DNA from 4 places in the Streptosporangium brasiliense genome. Region 1 is predicted to be linked to each of the others. Evidence: riboswitches for the same ligand, from Rfam matches in the RefSeq annotation. Region 1 holds a riboswitch; each other region holds the start of a gene.
What was found. Region 1 has a riboswitch for cyclic di-AMP ahead of J2S55_RS18185 (C40 family peptidase). Riboswitches for the same ligand answer to the same signal wherever they lie in the genome.
Positions count from the first base shown of each region.

Region 2: another riboswitch for cyclic di-AMP. It lies ahead of J2S55_RS04850 (C40 family peptidase); the one in region 1 lies ahead of J2S55_RS18185 (C40 family peptidase).
Region 3: another riboswitch for cyclic di-AMP. It lies ahead of J2S55_RS07530 (CHAP domain-containing protein); the one in region 1 lies ahead of J2S55_RS18185 (C40 family peptidase).
Region 4: another riboswitch for cyclic di-AMP. It lies ahead of J2S55_RS26840 (coiled-coil domain-containing protein); the one in region 1 lies ahead of J2S55_RS18185 (C40 family peptidase).

Region 1 is NZ_JAUSRB010000002.1:2,032,424-2,036,627, reverse strand. It holds gene J2S55_RS18195 (RDD family protein) at 1-110, opposite strand, end outside; gene J2S55_RS18190 (amino-acid N-acetyltransferase) at 352-1,002, opposite strand; cyclic di-AMP (ydaO/yuaA leader) riboswitch at 1,341-1,491, shown strand; gene J2S55_RS18185 (C40 family peptidase) at 1,584-2,546, shown strand; gene J2S55_RS18180 (LuxR C-terminal-related transcriptional regulator) at 2,743-2,943, opposite strand; gene J2S55_RS18175 (TetR/AcrR family transcriptional regulator) at 3,160-3,777, shown strand; gene lysX (bifunctional lysylphosphatidylglycerol synthetase/lysine--tRNA ligase LysX) at 4,177-4,204, opposite strand, start outside.
Region 2 is NZ_JAUSRB010000001.1:1,091,901-1,096,104, forward strand. It holds gene J2S55_RS04840 (C40 family peptidase) at 1-851, shown strand, start outside; gene J2S55_RS04845 (hypothetical protein) at 1,134-1,514, shown strand; cyclic di-AMP (ydaO/yuaA leader) riboswitch at 1,763-1,921, shown strand; gene J2S55_RS04850 (C40 family peptidase) at 2,067-2,522, shown strand; gene J2S55_RS04855 (hypothetical protein) at 2,629-3,414, shown strand; gene J2S55_RS04860 (M48 family metallopeptidase) at 3,411-4,204, shown strand, end outside.
Region 3 is NZ_JAUSRB010000001.1:1,690,124-1,694,327, reverse strand. It holds gene J2S55_RS07545 (hypothetical protein) at 1-187, opposite strand, end outside; gene J2S55_RS07540 (oxidoreductase) at 357-1,229, shown strand; gene J2S55_RS07535 (TetR/AcrR family transcriptional regulator) at 1,245-1,823, shown strand; cyclic di-AMP (ydaO/yuaA leader) riboswitch at 2,193-2,328, shown strand; gene J2S55_RS07530 (CHAP domain-containing protein) at 2,349-3,053, shown strand; gene J2S55_RS07525 (ABC transporter substrate-binding protein) at 3,446-4,204, shown strand, end outside.
Region 4 is NZ_JAUSRB010000002.1:3,948,575-3,952,778, forward strand. It holds gene J2S55_RS26835 (fibronectin type III domain-containing protein) at 1-631, opposite strand, end outside; gene J2S55_RS26840 (coiled-coil domain-containing protein) at 1,366-2,337, opposite strand; cyclic di-AMP (ydaO/yuaA leader) riboswitch at 2,379-2,514, opposite strand; gene galT (galactose-1-phosphate uridylyltransferase) at 2,586-3,665, opposite strand; gene J2S55_RS26850 (DeoR/GlpR family DNA-binding transcription regulator) at 3,662-4,204, opposite strand, start outside.

The DNA of each region.
Region 1 (4,204 bases):
CCGTAACCCTGCTGCTGACCGTAGCCCTGCTGCTGACCGTAACCGGGCTGGGTCTGCCCCGGACCGGTATGCGGCTGTGAGGCATCCGATCGATATCCCACAATTGTCACGTCGGGATCATGTTCGCCAGGGGCTCGACCCGCATTGTGCTGTCCGTACTCCGGCTGTCCCGACGGTGTGCGATCGCGGTCGGGATCATCCTGATACGGCGGCTGTCCGGTGCTCACCGCGTCACCTCACTACTTCGACGGCGCATGTGGCCATATGTGAGGCTCACATGCTTGCTGCAGCACAAGGTATCGAGATAGGTATCAACAGTCATCTTTCTGATCGGTAACCGTCAAGGTCACGTCAGCCCTGATCGCGCGTCAGATGGAGCAGCATCCGGGTGTTTCCCAAGGTGTTCGGCTTGACGTGCTCAAGATCGAGGAACTCGGCGACACCCTCGTCATATGAGGCGAGAAGTTCGGCGTAGACCTCCGGGGAGACGGGCGTGCCCTGAATCTCGCGGAAACCGTGCCGGGCGAAGAACTCGACCTCGAAGGTGAGGCAGAAGACCCTGCGGAGCCCGAGTCCGCCGGCGGTGCGGATCAGCTCGGAGACGATCTTGTGACCGATGCCCAGCCCCCGGCAGGCGGGGTCGACGGCGAGGGTGCGGATCTCGGCGAGGTCCTCCCAGAGGACGTGGAGCGCCCCGCAGCCCACGACCGCGCCGGCCCGCTCGGCCACCCAGAATTCCTGGATGTCCTCGTACAGGGTGACCGTGGCCTTCTCCAGGAGGCGCGGGCCGGCTCCTCCGTAGGTGTCGACGAGCCGCCGGATGGCGCGCACGTCCGGCGTGCGGGCACGCCGTACCGTGACCGCGGCCGCGTCCGGAGCGGCCTCCGACCGGCCCAGCGGCCCCTGCCCCGCGTCCACGCCCGCGGCGTCGGCCTCCGGCCGCCCCACGGTCCCGGCGCCGTCCGCGGCCGGGGTGGAGGAATGCTGCGCAACCTGCTCCATGACCGATCAGCGTACGTCCTCGGCGCGCTCGAATTACGGCTCACCCTTAACTCGTGACCCGTAGCCACCAGATGACCCTCAGTAGTTGATTCATGACGCTGGGCTGAAGGTGTGAACGGAGGAGCGGAACTCGCCTTTCACATGGTCATGGAGCTGCGGAGACCTCCGACCGAGCCGCCCCGGCGCCTCATAGAACCAGCTTGGAGCGCATGTCGATCATGAAGTCGCGTGATCTTCTCGTGACATTTCAGTTGTGAAAGCTCTACCGAGTTTGTAGTTCTGGTTGAGCATGAACCTCCAATTGCACTAATGTCCGTGCTCGATGTCAGCGATGTTAAAGCGCTGAACCGCCGAATCCCCGGACCCGGGGAACCGGGGACCCACCCTTTAGTCCCCCGGGGTGAATCCGAGGTGGCACCAGCACCCTCGGTAGGGCTGCCTCCGGCCCGAACCCGTCAGCTAACCCGGTAGGCGGCCGAGAGAGGAGCCTGTTGGTGAAGCGCACGCGTGACCGTGGGAGAGAGCGCGCGGGCAGACATGCCCGCCGTCGAGAACACGCCTCACGTGGACTCACCCGCCGCATGACGGTCATCGGACTGGCGTTCGCCTCCCTGACCCTCGGCACCCCTCTGGTCTCGGCCACCGCCGACCCGCAGCCCGGTCTCCAGGAGCTCGCCAAACAGGTCGAGAAGCTGCACACCGAGATCGAAACGCTCACCGAGCAGTACAACGGCGGGCGGGTCAAGCTCAAGCAGGCGCAGCGCGCCGCCGCGAGCGCCAAGAAGACCCTCGCCGTCAGCGAGTCCGAGCTGGCGGCCCGGCGCACCAAGGCCAGCCTCCTGGCGCAGAGCAACTACATGTCGGGGGGCCTGGGCTCGACCCTCGCCTTCACCCAGTCCGCCGACCCCGACACCTTCCTCGACCTGGCGACCACGAGCTACGCCCTCCAGCAGCAGCAGAACGAGGAGGTCGCCCAGGTCGCCCAGGCGATCAAGGCCGCCGAGCGGGCGCAGGCCGGCGCCAAGGCCCGCACCGCCGAGGTCAAGGACCTCCTGTCCGACATCGGCGCCAAGCGCACCAAGATCGAGCGGCTCGTCACCAGGGTCGAGAGCGACCTCTTCAGCGAGGTGCGCAGCCGGGCCAAGACCACCCGGGGCAACCGGGTGAAGATCAGCGTGCCGGTCGTCGGCAGCGGCAAGGCCGCCGAAGCCGCCCGCTGGGCACTCAGCCAGCAGCTCAAGCCGTATGTCTGGGGCGCCGAGGGGCCCAACTCCTTCGACTGCTCCGGCCTGGTCATGTGGGCCTACCAGAAGGTCGGCATCAGCCTGCCGCACTACACCGGCGACCAGTGGACCGCGGGCACCCACATCTCCAAGGAGCAGCTCCGCCCGGGCGACCTGGTCTTCTTCTACAGCGACCTGCACCACGTCGGGATCTACATCGGCGCCGGCCTGATGGTCCACGCCCCCCAGACCGGTGACGTCATCCACATCGCCTCGATCGAGAACCGGCCCTTCGCCGGAGGCGTCCGGGTCGCGGACTGAGCCGCCGGGCCTGAGGCCGCGGCGGCCGGGGTCTCTGGGATCCCTTGCCGAGGCCGGATCCCTGACCTAGGCCGGATCCCTGACTGGGGCCGCGGCCGCGATCCCCTTGCCGAGGTCACGGGTCGGGCTGCGGGCTGCGGGCCGTGGGTTCCTGCCGAGGCCGCGGGCCGGGCGGCGGGCCGACCCTCCGCAGGAGCTAGATCAGACGGCGGCGGGCGGCCCAGGCCACGGCCTCGATCGCCGTGGCGACACCGATACGGTCGCAGATCCCACGGAGTCTGCGCCGGACGGTCCGGCCACTGATGTCGAGACGACGCCCCACCCGGTCCACGGTGACGCCCTTGGCAAGTTCTGCCAGGAGCACGAGATCTTCGTCACTTAGACCGATCTCGCCCATGCCCAGGAGGCTTTCGCCGCGACGGGAATCCACTTCGGGATATGCCATCTAGAGTCGCTCCCCCCGCACTGAACTCAGGCGTGAGTATGTTGGAATCAAGGCCGCCCGTCAGGAACGGTAAACGCCTTGTTCAAAGGTCGTCAAGCTCCGATCTCCATAGGGGCGACGGACGCTATTGACATAGCGTCCGCTACGTGAAGTACTCATGATATGTCAGTGCCTTTGCGGTTAAGTCGCAGCCAAGCCAAGGCGCGCACCCGCAAGCGCCTGCTGACCGCCGCGGGCGAAGTCTTCGCAGAACAAGGTTTCGCCGGGGCCTCGGTCGACGAGATCGCCTCCAGGGCGGGCCACACGGTCGGTGCCGTCTACTCACATTTCACCGGAAAAGATGACCTCTTCCTCGCACTCTTCGACGAGCACGCCGCCCACCCCCTTGACGGCGTCGGGGAAATCCCCTCCCAATGTGAGGACGACGAGACCGCCTTTGCGGCATTCGGCGACTATCTGGCCGGGGTGGCCGATCGACACACGGCCTGGAGCACGCTGGAAATGGAGTTTCTGCGCTATGCGCTGACCCGGCCGGAATTACTCGACCGTCTGGCCGCCCGCTGGTGGGCCCCCCGTACGGCTGTCGCCCGCCTGGTGGCCCCGCGCTGCGCGGCACACGACCCGGCCGCCGTGGCGACCGCGATCATCGGGCTCTTCGAAGGGCTCGTCACGCAACGCCGCGTCGACCGCGCCGCGGTGCCGTCCGAGCTGTTCGCCGAGGCGCTGCGCTGGCTCATGGCCGGGCTGGCCCGCACTCCCGGAAGAGCGAGGGCGGACACACCGTGAGAGCGGCCGTGAGAGCCCAGGAGCCGACTGCGGTGAGGTCCAGGTGCCAGGCGGTGAAAACCCGGAAGCCGGCGGCGGTGAACGGCTGAGAGCCGGCGAACGTGAGAACCGGCGAACGTGGAAGCCGGCGAACGTGAGGACCGGGAGCTGAGAGCCCGGGAGCCGGGACTCCTCGCGACGGCGCCGGGCCGGGCCGACCGAGCCGGGCCCGGCGGGCGAGAGCCGGAGCCGGGGTCCGGTGGGCGAGACCCGAGGCCCGGCGTACGAGACCCAGAGCCCAGTGCGAGACCCGAGCCCGGCGTACGAAATCGGGACCCGCGTGCGAGACCTGGGACCCGCGTACGAGACCCAGGACCGGCGGCGGGGGAGCCCCGCCGCCGGCCCCGGTCTCCGGAAGGCTCAGCCCGCCGGCTTGACCAGCGGGAAC
Region 2 (4,204 bases), on a different contig from region 1:
AGCTCAACGAGCAGGCCGACAAGGTCGTCGAGAAGTACAACCAGGCCGGCGAGAAGCTGAAGAAGGCCCGGAAGAAGTACGAGACGCTCAACACCGATCTCACGCGTCAGAACGCCAAGGTCGCCGGGCTCCGCCAGGAGCTGGTCACGATGGCCGTCAGCAGCTACCAGCTCGCCGGTGTGACCGGCTGGCAGGGTCTGATGAGCCAGCCCGACCCCGGGCTGCTGCTGGGCGGCCTGGCCAGGGCCGAGCAGATGTCCGCCGCCCGCGCCCGCTCCCTGGAGGCCTTCGACGAGGCCAACAAGGCGCTGCGCGACAACCGCGACAAGGCCAAGGTCGCCCTGGGCGAGGCCGACGCGACACGCGACGAGCTGGCCGCGGAGAAGGCCAAGGTCGAGAAGATGGTCAGGGCCCAGACCAAGCTGCTGCGCGAGCTCGGCACCTTCAAGACCGGCAACCCCAACAGCACCGGGATCCAGTACAAGGGCCCGGCCTCGGGCAACGCCCGGGCCGCCCTGGACTTCGCCTTCGCCCAGATCGGCAAGCCGTACCAGTACGGAGGCACGGGTCCGGGCGGCTGGGACTGCTCCGGCCTCGTCCAGGCGTCCTGGCGCAGCGGCGGCGTCAGCCTCCCCCGCACGACCTGGGAGCAGTGGAGCTGGGGCGCGAGCCGCAAGGTCTCACTGAGCGAGCTCCAGGCCGGAGACCTCATCTTCAGCGAGGGCCTGGGCCACGTGAGCATCTACGCCGGCAACGGCCGGATCGTCCACGCCCCGCAGACCGGAGACGTCGTCAAGGTCGTCCCCCTGTCGGCCTACGGCCGCCGCCTGGTCGGGGCCGTCCGCCCCTGACGGCCGGTCTCCCGGAGCAGCCGCCCGCTGTTCTTGCCCGCCGGGCGCCTGCGCTTGTTCTTGACCGCCGGGCGCCTGCGATGGCTGTCCGTCCCTGATGGCCTCTCCTGGAGCGTCCGTCCGCCCCGACCGCCGGTCTCCCGGAGTGTCCGGCCGCCCCTGACAGCCAGGCGCTTGGAGCAGCCGGCCGCTCCGGGCCAGGCGTACGGCCCTGCCTCAGGTCCGCCGGACGCCCCTCGCCGCGGCTCTCGTGAGAGGCGTCCGCGTTCAGCGGAGGCGTCGATGCCTCGCGCGGCCGCCCGGGACCCGGGAGGTCTGGCGGCCACCACCGCCACGGCCTACGACACGGCGGGCCGGACCGCCGGGACTACCCGGCCCGGGGGCGTGGGGCGGGCCCCGCCCCCGGCCGTGCTCTCCCACGACCCGGGCACCGGCAGGGTGCTGGAGGAGCGGCGAGTCGACGGCGCGGGCACGTTCACCGCCCGCTACGGCGAGGAGGGGGTCTTCGACGCCGACGCCGACGCCGACCGGAGCCGCCTGGCGGCGATCACCGCGGAGGCGGACAACGCCTGCGAGTCCTGGCCTGGCGACCCGCTCCGCCGACGGGGATCGAAGATCGCAATAAGTGTGACTGATGTTACAGAAAAGACGATCTTCACATGATGCTCAGGAGAATGTGACGAGAGTCATAACGGGATAAGAGAACCGCCTATCACGCAGGGATTACGGAACTTCGGAAGTTCTTATCGATCTCCATTTCCTTTGCATTGCTTTGCTGAAATTTGGGGATCGGAGTACCTTCTGGCGTCGCGGTGGCACGCCATGTCACCGCGATGGATGCCTGCCCGGAAGCCGGCATTCCGCTAAAGAATCCAACTGGCCGCCGCTCCCCTGAGGGGTCGGACCCCACCCGCGGCGGCCTGCCGAATCCGTGCAGCCAGGAGGCATGGAACCGGGGACCCAAGGGCCCTCAAGGTATGGCCAGGGGTGAATCGGCATATGTCATGCCGTAGGGCGACTTCCCCGCCCGAATCCGTCAGCTAACCCGGTAGGCATCAGTGGAAGTCCCAAGGAGAAATCCTGTCTACCACCCTGCGTAACCCTCGTCTGTCGCGCCTTGCCCGCCTTTCCCTCGGCGGTGTCGCACTCACCCTGACCGCCTCCTCCGGAGCGGTCGCGCTGGGCTCCGCGGCGGCACAGGCGGAGACGGACAACGTGCATGTCATCCAGGTCAAAAGCACCGCGAAGGCCGCCAAGGCCGGGACGGGCAGGACCAGGAAGGCCGGCACGAGCAAGGTCGCACGACAGAAGGCGAAGGCGGCCAAGGCCGTCTCGGCGGCCACGAAGCAGATCGGCGATCCGTACCGGTGGGGAGCCTCCGGTCCCGGCGCGTTCGACTGCTCCGGGCTCGTCCAGTACGCGTGGCGCAAGGCCGGCGTCTCCCTCCCCCGGATCACGCACAGCCAGTACCGCGCCGTCAGGAAGAAGGTCTCGTGGCGCAGCCTGCGCCCCGGTGACCTGCTGTTCTTCTACGGCAAGGGCCACGTGGGCATGTATGTCGGCAAGGGCAAGATGGTCCACTCGCCGAGCAGCGGCAAGACGGTCCGGACCGTGCGGCTGAAGGGGTACTACAAGTCCTCCTTCGCCGGAGCGGTCCGCCCCGGCGGCTGACGGAGGGAATCGGCCCCGCCCATCCCCGGTGGATGGACGGGGCCGCTCCATGTCCGTCGAGTGGATGGACGGGCCGCTCCGTGTCCGTCGAGTAGCATCGACTCATATGTCCGCCCCGAGAGGGCGCCGCGCCGTGCTCACCGGGATGCTGGCGCTGATGGGCGCCGGCCTGACCGCCGGAGCGGGACCGCTCCCGCAGCGGACGCGCGACCCCTGGCCCGGCTCCGCCACCATGGTCCGCGGCGAGCACTCCGTCGTGATCGGCCACCACGTCCCCCGGGCCGACCTCCGCGACCTGGCGTCGCGGGCCGACCGCGCCGGCCGCGCCGTCGGGCGGATCTGGGGGCCGGTCCGGCCGGTGATCCTCTTTCCCGCCACCGACGCCGAGGCGGCGGCGCTCGCGGGCGCCGGGAGCACCGGCGGCCTGGCCGCGATGGCCACCGCCGACCGGGTGATCGTCCTGCCGTCGGGCTACGCGGAGCTCAGCGAGGTCGGCCGGGACGTGGTGATCGCCCACGAGCTCACGCACGTGGCCACCGGCGCGACCAGGGGCGGCCGGGTGCCGGCGTGGCTGTCGGAGGGGTTCGCCGACTACGTGGGATACCGCGACGCCGGGATCGGGGTCCGCGAGGCCGCCGCGGAGCTGGCCGAGGAGGTGCGCGCGGGCACCCTGCCCGCCCGGCTGCCGGAGGCCGCCGACTTCGCCCCCGGCGCGCCGCGGCTGGCGCAGTCCTACGAGGAGGCCTGGCTCGCCTGCCGCTACATCGCGGAGCGCTTCGGCGAGAAGGCGCTGGTGAGGCTCTACGGTAGCGATGTCGGCAGCGCACTGGGCCTGTCGCGGGCGGAGCTCACCGCCGCCTGGCGTGACCACCTCCGGAGGGAACTGGCATGACGACGGTCGTGACGGAGGCGCGCCCGGGGGTCCGGGCGGCCGGGTGGGCGCTGGCCGCCCTCGGCGTGGCCACGCTGGCGATCGTGGCGCTGACCACGCCCTGGCGGGCCCTGCCCGCCGCGGCCCCGCCCGTCGCCCCGGACCCGGCCCGGGACTTCACCCCCGACCAGATCGCCCGCTCCGAGGCCTTCGACGCCGTGCTCAGCGCGCCCGCCTACCTGTCGCTGGGCCTGACCCTGGTGGTGGCCGGGCTTCTGGTGGCCACCCCGCTGGGCGCGCGGCTGCTGGGCCGGCTGCGGGGGCCGTGGTGGCTGCGGGTGCTGCTCGGCGTCCTCGCGCTGTCGGCGGCGACGCAGATCCTGCGCTGGCCACTGGGCATGTGGTCGGAGACCTACCTGCGCGAGTTCGGCCTGTCCACCCAGCACTGGCCGGACTGGACGGCCGACCGGCTCAAGAACATCGGCATCCAGGCCGGGCTGAGCGCGATCATGGTGCTCGCGGTGGTGGCGCTGGCGCGCCGCTACCGGCGCTGGTGGATCCCCGCGGCCGTCGGCGCGTTCGTGCTGACCGTGGCCGCCTCCTTCACCTACCCGGTGCTGATCGAGCCGGTCTTCAACGACTTCACGCCGATGCCCGCCGGACAGCTCCGCGACGACCTGCTCGCCATGGCCGACCGCGACGGCGTGCCCGTCGAGGACGTCCTCGTCGCCGACGCCTCCCGGCGGACCACCGCGCTCAACGCCTACGTCTCCGGGTTCGGCGCGACCCGCAGGATCGTGGTCTACGACAC
Region 3 (4,204 bases), on a different contig from region 1:
GGCCGAGCCGGGAGAGCTCGCGGCGGGTGAGGACGAGCGGTCGCAGCCCGGCGCGGGGCACCACCCGGGCACGCGCGCCGAGCAGCCCGGCGTGGTGGGCCTCCACGGCGCAGAGCATCTGCAGCGGGGACTCCACCCAGGCAATGGCCGAACCCTGCTCCCGCGCGTGGTCTCGACCGTGCTCCACGCCGGGTGATGACCCGTTCACGACGGCCTCAACCTAACCCGGATGTCTTACATGGCCGGGAACTGCGGGTGAACACCTGAATATGCCCACTTGCGCACTCCGCGGAGAGAGATCTACCGTGGTGTACGGAACCGTTTCGTACACTCAACCGCACCCCGGAGGAGCGAACATGTGGACTCCCGACGACATCCCCGACCTGACCGGCTCCACCGCCGTGGTCACCGGGGCCGGCGGCGGCATCGGGCTGCCGACCGCGGCGCGACTGGCCAGGCACGGCGCCCGGGTCGTCATGACCGTCCGCGACCTCGCCAGAGGTGAGGCCGCGGCGGAGACGGTCCGGTCACAGGCGCCGGGCGCGCGGGTCGAGCTGAGGCGGCTGGACCTGGCCGACCTGGGCTCGGTGCGGGCGTTCGCCGCCGCCTTCGACGGGTCCCTCGACATACTGGTCAACAACGCGGGGGTCGGCATGATCCCCCGGCAGACCACCGCCGACGGCTTCGAGATGCAGTTCGGCACCAATCACCTGGGACACTTCGCCCTGACCGGGCTGCTGCTGCCGCACCTGCTGGCCCGGCCCGGCGCCCGGGTCGTCACGGTATCCAGCGACGCGCACAGCCTGGGCCGGATCGACTTCGACGACCTGGGGCTCGAACGCCACTACGGGCGCTTCACGGCCTACGGCAGGTCGAAGCTGGCCAACCTGATGTTCACGCTGGAGCTGCAGCGCCGGGCGGGGGGACGGCTGCTCAGCGTGGCCGCCCACCCCGGCGCGACGGCCACCGGCATCATGAAGCTGGGCGTGCTCACCAGGCCGGTCAACGCTCTCGTGCGGCTGGCGATCCAGTCTCCGGACAAGGGGGCGGTCCCCTCCCTTTACGCCGCCACCTCTCCCGAGGTGACCGGAGGCCTGTTCGTCGGCCCCGGCCCGCGGCCGCTGACCCCCTCGCCCAAGGCGCTGGACGAGAGCGTGGCCGGGCGGTTGTGGGAGACGTCGGAGGAGCTCACGGGCGTACGATTCAAGGCGATCACACAGCACTCGTGACCCACCGGAGGCACCTTGCGTCTCGACCCCAGGCGAGAGCGGGCGATTCTCGACGCGACCGCGGAACTGCTCTCCGAGGTCGGGTTCGACCGCATGTCCGTCGACCAGATCGCCAGACGGGCCAGCGCGAGCAAGGCCACGATCTACCGCCGCTGGCCGGGCAAGGAGGCCCTGGTGGTGGACCTGGTCTGCAACCATCTGAAGATCGACGTCGCGCCGCCGCCCGACACCGGATCGATGCGCGGTGACCTCGTGGCGGTGGTGGCCGGGTTCTGCCGGATCCTGGAGCAGCAGCACAGCCTGGTCTTCGGGCTGGTGCCCGCCCTGCTCACCACCCCCGCCCTGGCGGCCGCCCTGCGCGAGCACGTGCCGCGGCCCGACATCACCGGCACCACCCCGCTGCTCGACCGCGCCCGCGAGCGGGGCGAGCTGCCGGGACCGGTCGATCCCGGCGAGATAAGGACGGTCACCGAGGCCCTGGTCTGGCACCGGCTGCTCATCACCGGCAAGCCACTGGACGAGAACTTCGTCGAGGAGACGGTCGACCGGGTGCTGATGCCGCTGATCCATGCCTGGACTGGCCCGAAACAATGATCGAAAAGGGTGTTTTCGCAGGTAAAGCGGCCTTCTTTTAAAAGATCTACGATGATGGTGAAGCCCTGGGACGGAGCGGGGGCGGCACGGCGGCCCTCCGGCGGCGCCGCCGCCCGCGAACCCCTGCCACACAGGCGTTTCCGGCTCCGCGCCGGTCGGCGGTCGCGGGCCGGGCGATCTTGAGGGGGACCAAGTCTTCCCCCTCGAATCGGACGTATTCCCAAGTCAAGGCAATGTGCCCCACTTGTAATCGTTTGTCCGGTTCACGTAGCTTCTACTCATTCCTGGTGAACGCCTAGGTCAACCAAGGCCTACACGTTGCCATCACATTGCCCGACCGTGCTCCATCGGAACGGATCACTCCGCCGGTGAGCACGGCCGCCGAATCCGCGAGTCTCGCGGAACCGGGGAACCACGTTCTTGGGGTGAATCGGCGCCTGCGCGCCGTAGGGCACTTCCCAGCCCGAACCCGTCAGCTAACCCGGTAGGCGGCATGAGAAGCGAAGCAAGGAGTCACACCCCCGCATGGCCAAGAACCGCCTCACCCCCAAGACCCGTCACCTGGCCCGCATCGTTCTGGGCGCCTCCATCGCCCTGGGTGGCACCGTCGTAGCAGTCCCCGCCGCTCTGGCGGACACCCCCGGGCAGGCCCCCGTCGCCGCCCCTCCGGTCGAGGTCTCCAAGACCGCCAAGACTTCCAGGACCCCCCTCCAGGTCCAGGCCGAGCGCCTGCCGAAGGTCACCGCCGCGCAGGTCCTGAACATCGCCGCCAAGCAGGTCGGCGTCTCGGAGAACGCCCAGGGCGGCGGGACGAAGTTCCAGTCCTGGTACGTCTCCTCCGTCCGCGCCAAGGAGACCGTCGCCCGTGACGGCGGCAACGTGCGGGCCTACGCCAACGCCCCCTGGTGCGCGATGTTCGTCTCCTGGGTCGGCGAGCAGGCCGGCATCCGGCCCACCATGGGCTGGGACGCCTACACCGTCGCCCACGCCCAGTGGTTCAAGGACAACAAGCACTGGGGCACCGTCGCCAAGCCCGGCGCCGTCGTCTACTTCGACTGGAACGGCGGCAAGCGCATCAGCGGGATCGACCACGTCGGCTTCGTGAAGAAGGACAACGGCGACGGCACGATCAGCACGATCGAGGGCAACACCGGCAACGGCAAGGTCGAGCAGCGCGTCCGGCCCAAGTCCCAGGTCGTCGGCTACGGCTACCCGGTCTACAGCGGCTGATCGACAGACGCGCAGGCCGTTTCACGGCCACGGGTTCACAGCCACGGGAAGGGGCCCGGCTCATTCGAGCCGGGCCCCTTCCGGCGTCCCCACCCCGCCGGCGAGGCGGCCTCCTGTGCGGAATGTCCCAGTATGTCACCGTTTGATGGGAGCGCTCCCAAACAGCTATCTGGGGAGTTTGTGAGCTATGCCCCTGTACATCCGCCCTGAGCAGGCCAGATGTAACGGTTGAGTTTCGGCATATTGACGTCCCGGCCGCCTATCGTCCACTCTTCGTGGGAGCGCTCCCAAAGTACATTGAGGAAACACCCCGTCGCCGGCCGCGTTTGTCGGGGACCGGTCCGCGATGTCACCTCCCACCGATTCGGGCGACCACCTGAGAGGGGTCCGGAATGTTGAACAACAAGCGGCAGGGCAAGCTCGCCGCGGTCGCGGTCATGGCGGCCACCGCCCTGGCGATCACTTCCTGCGGTTCGAGTGAGCCCGCCAAGCCCGCGGCCGGCGGCGGCAGCTCCGCGCCGGCCGCCGAGCCGGTGACCATCACCGTGCACACCTTCGGCGGCGGCGAGAACTTCGGCTACGACAAGGCCGTGGAGACGTGGAACGCCGCGCACCCGAACATCCAGGTCAAGTACCAGAACCTGACGGACCGCTTCGAGGACGTCTACCTGCCCCAGCTGCTCCAGCGCCTGCAGGCCGGCAGCGGCGCGGCCGACATCATCGCCCTGGACGAGGGCGCCATGGGCCTCATGAAGGCCCGCCCGCAGTTCTTCACCGACCTGGCCCAGTACGGGCTGGACAGCCGCAAGGCCGACTTCCCCGCGGCGAAGTGGGACAACGGCATCAACGCCGACAACAAGCTGTTCGCCCTCGGCACCGACATCGGCGGCATGACCATGTGCTACCGCACGGATCTGTTCAAGAAGGCCGGGCTGCCCACCGACCGCGAGGAGGTCGGCAAGCTCTGGCCGGACTGGAACGCCTTCATGGAGGTCGGCAAGAAGTTCCAGGCCGCCAACCCCGGCAAGGGCGACCCCAAGTTCCTCGACGGCCCCAACACCCTCTACAACGTGATCCTGTCGCAGGAGGCGCCAAAGAACGGCAACGTCTCCTACTTCGACAAGAGCAATCAGCTCGTCATCGAGAGCAAC
Region 4 (4,204 bases), 1.9 Mb from region 1:
TCGGGTCGGCGACCGTGAAACCCGCGCACATCTCCGGGCCGGGCACGGTGGCCGTGTGATCATAGAGCGTCACGCAGACGGTGTTCCGTCCAGGATTGGCGATCGGCACCATCAGGTCGAAGCCATGGCGGTCGCCTGTCCCCCAATGTGCGACATCGGGCCGATAGGCGTCAGCGGTGGTCCACCAGGACGATGTCCTGTTGTAGACCAGCACCTGGCTGGGCGCGGTGGCCGAGGCGTCGTCCATGGCCCAGCCGACGACTTTCACCTGGTTTCCCCACCCCGGCTGGTGCTCGACCCTCTCCAGCTCGCCGTACGGAGCCGATGCGAGGGTCAGGGACGGGGCTCTGCCCTCGACGAGCTTGCGCACTCGGGCGGGCCGCTTGAACCCCTCGGGTGGCGCGGCGGTGATGTGCAGGTCCACCAGGCCGTCCGGTGACCCCTTCCGCTTCTCCTCCGCCTTCTCCCTCCGCTTCTCCCGCTCCGTCCCCTTTCCGTCGGGCGGCGCCGCCTGGGCGGACGGCGCTGCCCGCGCACCGGCATGCACGACAGTGGCCGTGGACACCAGGAGCAGCGGGATCAGCAGTACAGCCGCGAGTCCGTGGATCTTTCTCCGGAACAACCTGTCCATCCTTCATCCCTTCATCGGGGCGATCTCTGACAGGGAGCCGATCCGCCGTGCCGGGCACGGATGGCTGCGCTCCGCGGCCGTGCAACCGGCTTGGGTCCCCCTCACCACGCACCCCTCAAGCAGCTCCGCCAAGGCCGATCGATCAGGGGCCGATTGTCGCGGCACGCACTGGAAACCGACTGGAGGCCACTGGGACCGCCGGAAAGCCTGTCCGGGCGGCGCTGCCGGCCATGTGACAGCGCGTGCGCTCCAGCAGCGCCGTCCGCACTCTGGGGAGGCTGCCTGGGGTGTCCAGCGACTTCAGGACAGCCGGGGACACAACCCGACAGAGCGTCTGGGAGAGAAGAAGGTAGATACATGGAGGCGTCGCAGGAAGTGCTCAACGAGCACTACTCGCCCCAAGTCGCTGCAAGTCGCCGTGTGGGATACGCCCACAAGCCGGCTGTCCGGGAACAGTCGGGCGCCCCGGCCTGCGCCCGCGCGGCATCGTCCACGCGCGTGGGCAGGTCAAGCCGCTCGGCGGCAAGCAGGAGCGCGTCCTCGCTCCGCCGAGGGGCGGCAAGCCGCGTGACGTCCCGCTTCCGGAAGTGTCGCGCTGCGGCTCGCCGCCCGCATCAAGGTCGCCGCGTGTCCGTCAGGACCGTCGCCACAGCGGCGCAGGCGCAGGCGCAGGTCAGGTCAGGTCAGGTCAGGACAGGACAGGACAGGACGGGACGGGACAGGGCAGCAGGACGCTAGTACATCGAGATGTGCGTGTGGTCGAAGTGGTTGGCGGTGACGCCGCCGCGGTCGGACATGGGACGCCAGCCGGAGCCGGAGTTGATGCGCTGGCGCCAGATCACGTATTTGACGCCGAGGCTGGCCCTGTTCTTGACGGCCCAGGCGGCGATCTCGTCGCCGAGCTTGACGTGGGCGGCCGAGGGCATCGAACCGCCGGTGCTCATCATGAAGTCGCAGGCGCGGCCGAGCGGGTGTTCGCCGCCGTCGTTCACGGCCCGGTAGCAGCCGACCGTGTAGGGCAGGGCGAAGCGCTTCTCGATGGCCTCGCGCATGATCCGGGTGCGGTCGGTGATGTTGTCGGCGCCCGTGGGCAGTTGGGGCGCCCAACTGCCGTCGGCCCGGCGGCCGGAGCCCGTGGGGACGAGCGCGTCGAGTTTCTTCTCGATGGCGTCGATCAGCTTCTCGGCCTCCTTGCGCTGGGTGGCCACCGCCGCGGCCTCCTGGCCGATCTGCTCGGTGAGCCCGGCCGCCTTCTCCGCCGCCTGTTTCTTCAGGTCCCGGCTCTGGGCGAAGCCCTGCAGGTAGGCGCTCTGCTGGGCGGTGAGCTGCTGCATGATCGCGGCGCCGCCCATGTCGACGTTGGTGGAGAACAGCAGGGACGGCAGGTCGCCGGTGCTGCTCTGGTAGCGGAGCTGGGCGATGGAGTCGACCTGCTTGTCGGCCTCCTGGTAGGCGGTCTCGGCCTTGCGCAGGTCCGCCTTGGCGACCACCTCCGCGGCCTGGGCCTTCCTGAGGGACTCGCGCTTGGCGGCGTAGGTCTCGATGAGCGTGTCGACCCGCTTGTTCAGGTCGGCCAGTTCGGCGCGGAGCTGGGACTCCTTGGGTTTGGGGGCCGCGCTGCCCGCGGTCTTGGGCTTGGGGGCCGCGCTGCCCGCGGTCGCCGTGCCGGAGGTGAACGCGAGGACCGAAACCACGGAAATGGTCAAGGCCGCATGGCGACGGAACGTGGGGGATAGAGCCGCCACGACTCTCCTCTCCATCCGCCTACCGGGTTAGCTGACGGGTTCGGGCTGGAGGAAGCCCTTCCACCGAAGTGGTTCACCCCAAGTGCGGTGGTTCCCCGGCTCCCGGGCGACGCGCCCGGAATTAGGCATTTCGGACATCAGGTCCGATGTGTGAGGATAGTAGTGGTAAACCCCAGGTAACGCGACCCCAATCTGAGACTAATAAGTGATCATCCTGTGACAACTTCTCGCAAAAGGCGCGCCGCCTCCTCGGGAAGGACGTCGTTCACGAAAGCCCCCATGGCCGACTCCGACCCGGCGAGATACTTCAGCTTGTTCGGCGCCCGCCGGATGCTGAACAGCTCCAGGTGCGCATAGGAGAGGTCGCGCCCGACGTTCACCGGCGCCTGGTGCCAGGCCGCGACGTACGGCATGACCACGCCGTACAGCCCGTCCAGGCGGCGCAGCACCTCCGTGTAGAGCGGACCGAACGCCGCGCGCTCGGCGGGCTCCAGCGCGCCCAGGTCGGGGACCTGGCGGTGCGGGTAGAGGTGGACCTCCACGGGCCAGCGCGCCGCGGCGGGGACGAAGGCCGTCCAGTGCTCGTTCGAGGCGACCACGCGGATCCCGGCCTCCCGCTCGGCGGCCAGCACGTCGGCGAACAGGTTGCGGCCGGTCCGCTCCCGGTGGCGTCCGGCCGCGGCGAGGGAGAGCTTGGTGCGCGGGGTCACGTAGGGGTAGGCGTAGATCTGGCCGTGGGGGTGGGCCAGGGTGATCCCGATCTCCGCCCCCCGGTTCTCGAAGCAGAACACCTGCTCCACGCCCGGCATCGCCGACAGCTCCGCCGTACGGTCGATCCACGCCTCCATGACCAGCTCGACCTGGTCGGCCGAGAGCGCGGAGAAGGAGGAGTCGTGATCGGAGGTGAAGCAGACCACCTCGCACCGCCCGGCCCCCGGACGGACCTCGCTCAACCCTCCGACCTGGTGGTATTCGCCGATCTGGGAGGAGAAGGAGGGGAAGCGGTTCTCGAAGACGACCACGTCGTAGGAGGCTGAGGGGACCTCGGTCAGGTGGCCGGGGGTCGACGGGCACAGCGGGCACTCGCTCGCCGGGGGGAGGAAGGTGCGGCCCTGGCGGTGCCCGGCCACCGCGATCCACTCCTCGGTGAGCGGGTCGTAGCGCAGCTCGGAGGCCGCGGGGCGGGGCGGCAGGTCCCGCTGGTCGATCGCACCGCGGTCGGCACTGTCCTGCCGGTCGAAGTAGAACAGTTCCCGGCCGTCGGCCAGGTGGGTGATGGTGCGCTTCATCGGCTCAGCGCCTCGCTCTCCTGCTGCGGCTCGGTGATGATCAGCTCGCGCACCTGGGCGGTGAGCTCGTCGCGGGCTTCCTCCGGCAGGCCGGAGTCGGTGATCACCACATGGGCCTGGGCCAGCTCGGCGATCGTGCTGATCCCCACCGTCCCCCACTTGGTGTGGTCGGCGAGCACCACCAGGCGGTGCGCGGAGGCGACCAGCTCGCGATTGGTCTCCGCCTCCAGCAGGTTGGGCGTGGTGAACCCGGCGCGGGCGCTCATCCCGTGCACGCCGAGGAACAGGGTGTCCACATGGAGCCCGCGGATCGCCGCCACGGCCACCGGCCCGACCAGCGCGTCGGAGGGGGTGCGGACGCCGCCGGTCAGCACGACGGTGCGGTCCGGGCGGGGGGAGCGGTGGAAGACGTCGGCGATCCGGATCGAGTTGGTGATCACCGTCAGGTCGGGCACGTCGACCACGGAACCGGCCAGTGTCCAGGTCGTGGTCCCGGCCGACAGTGCGATGGCCGTGCCGGGCCGGACGAGCTGGGCCGC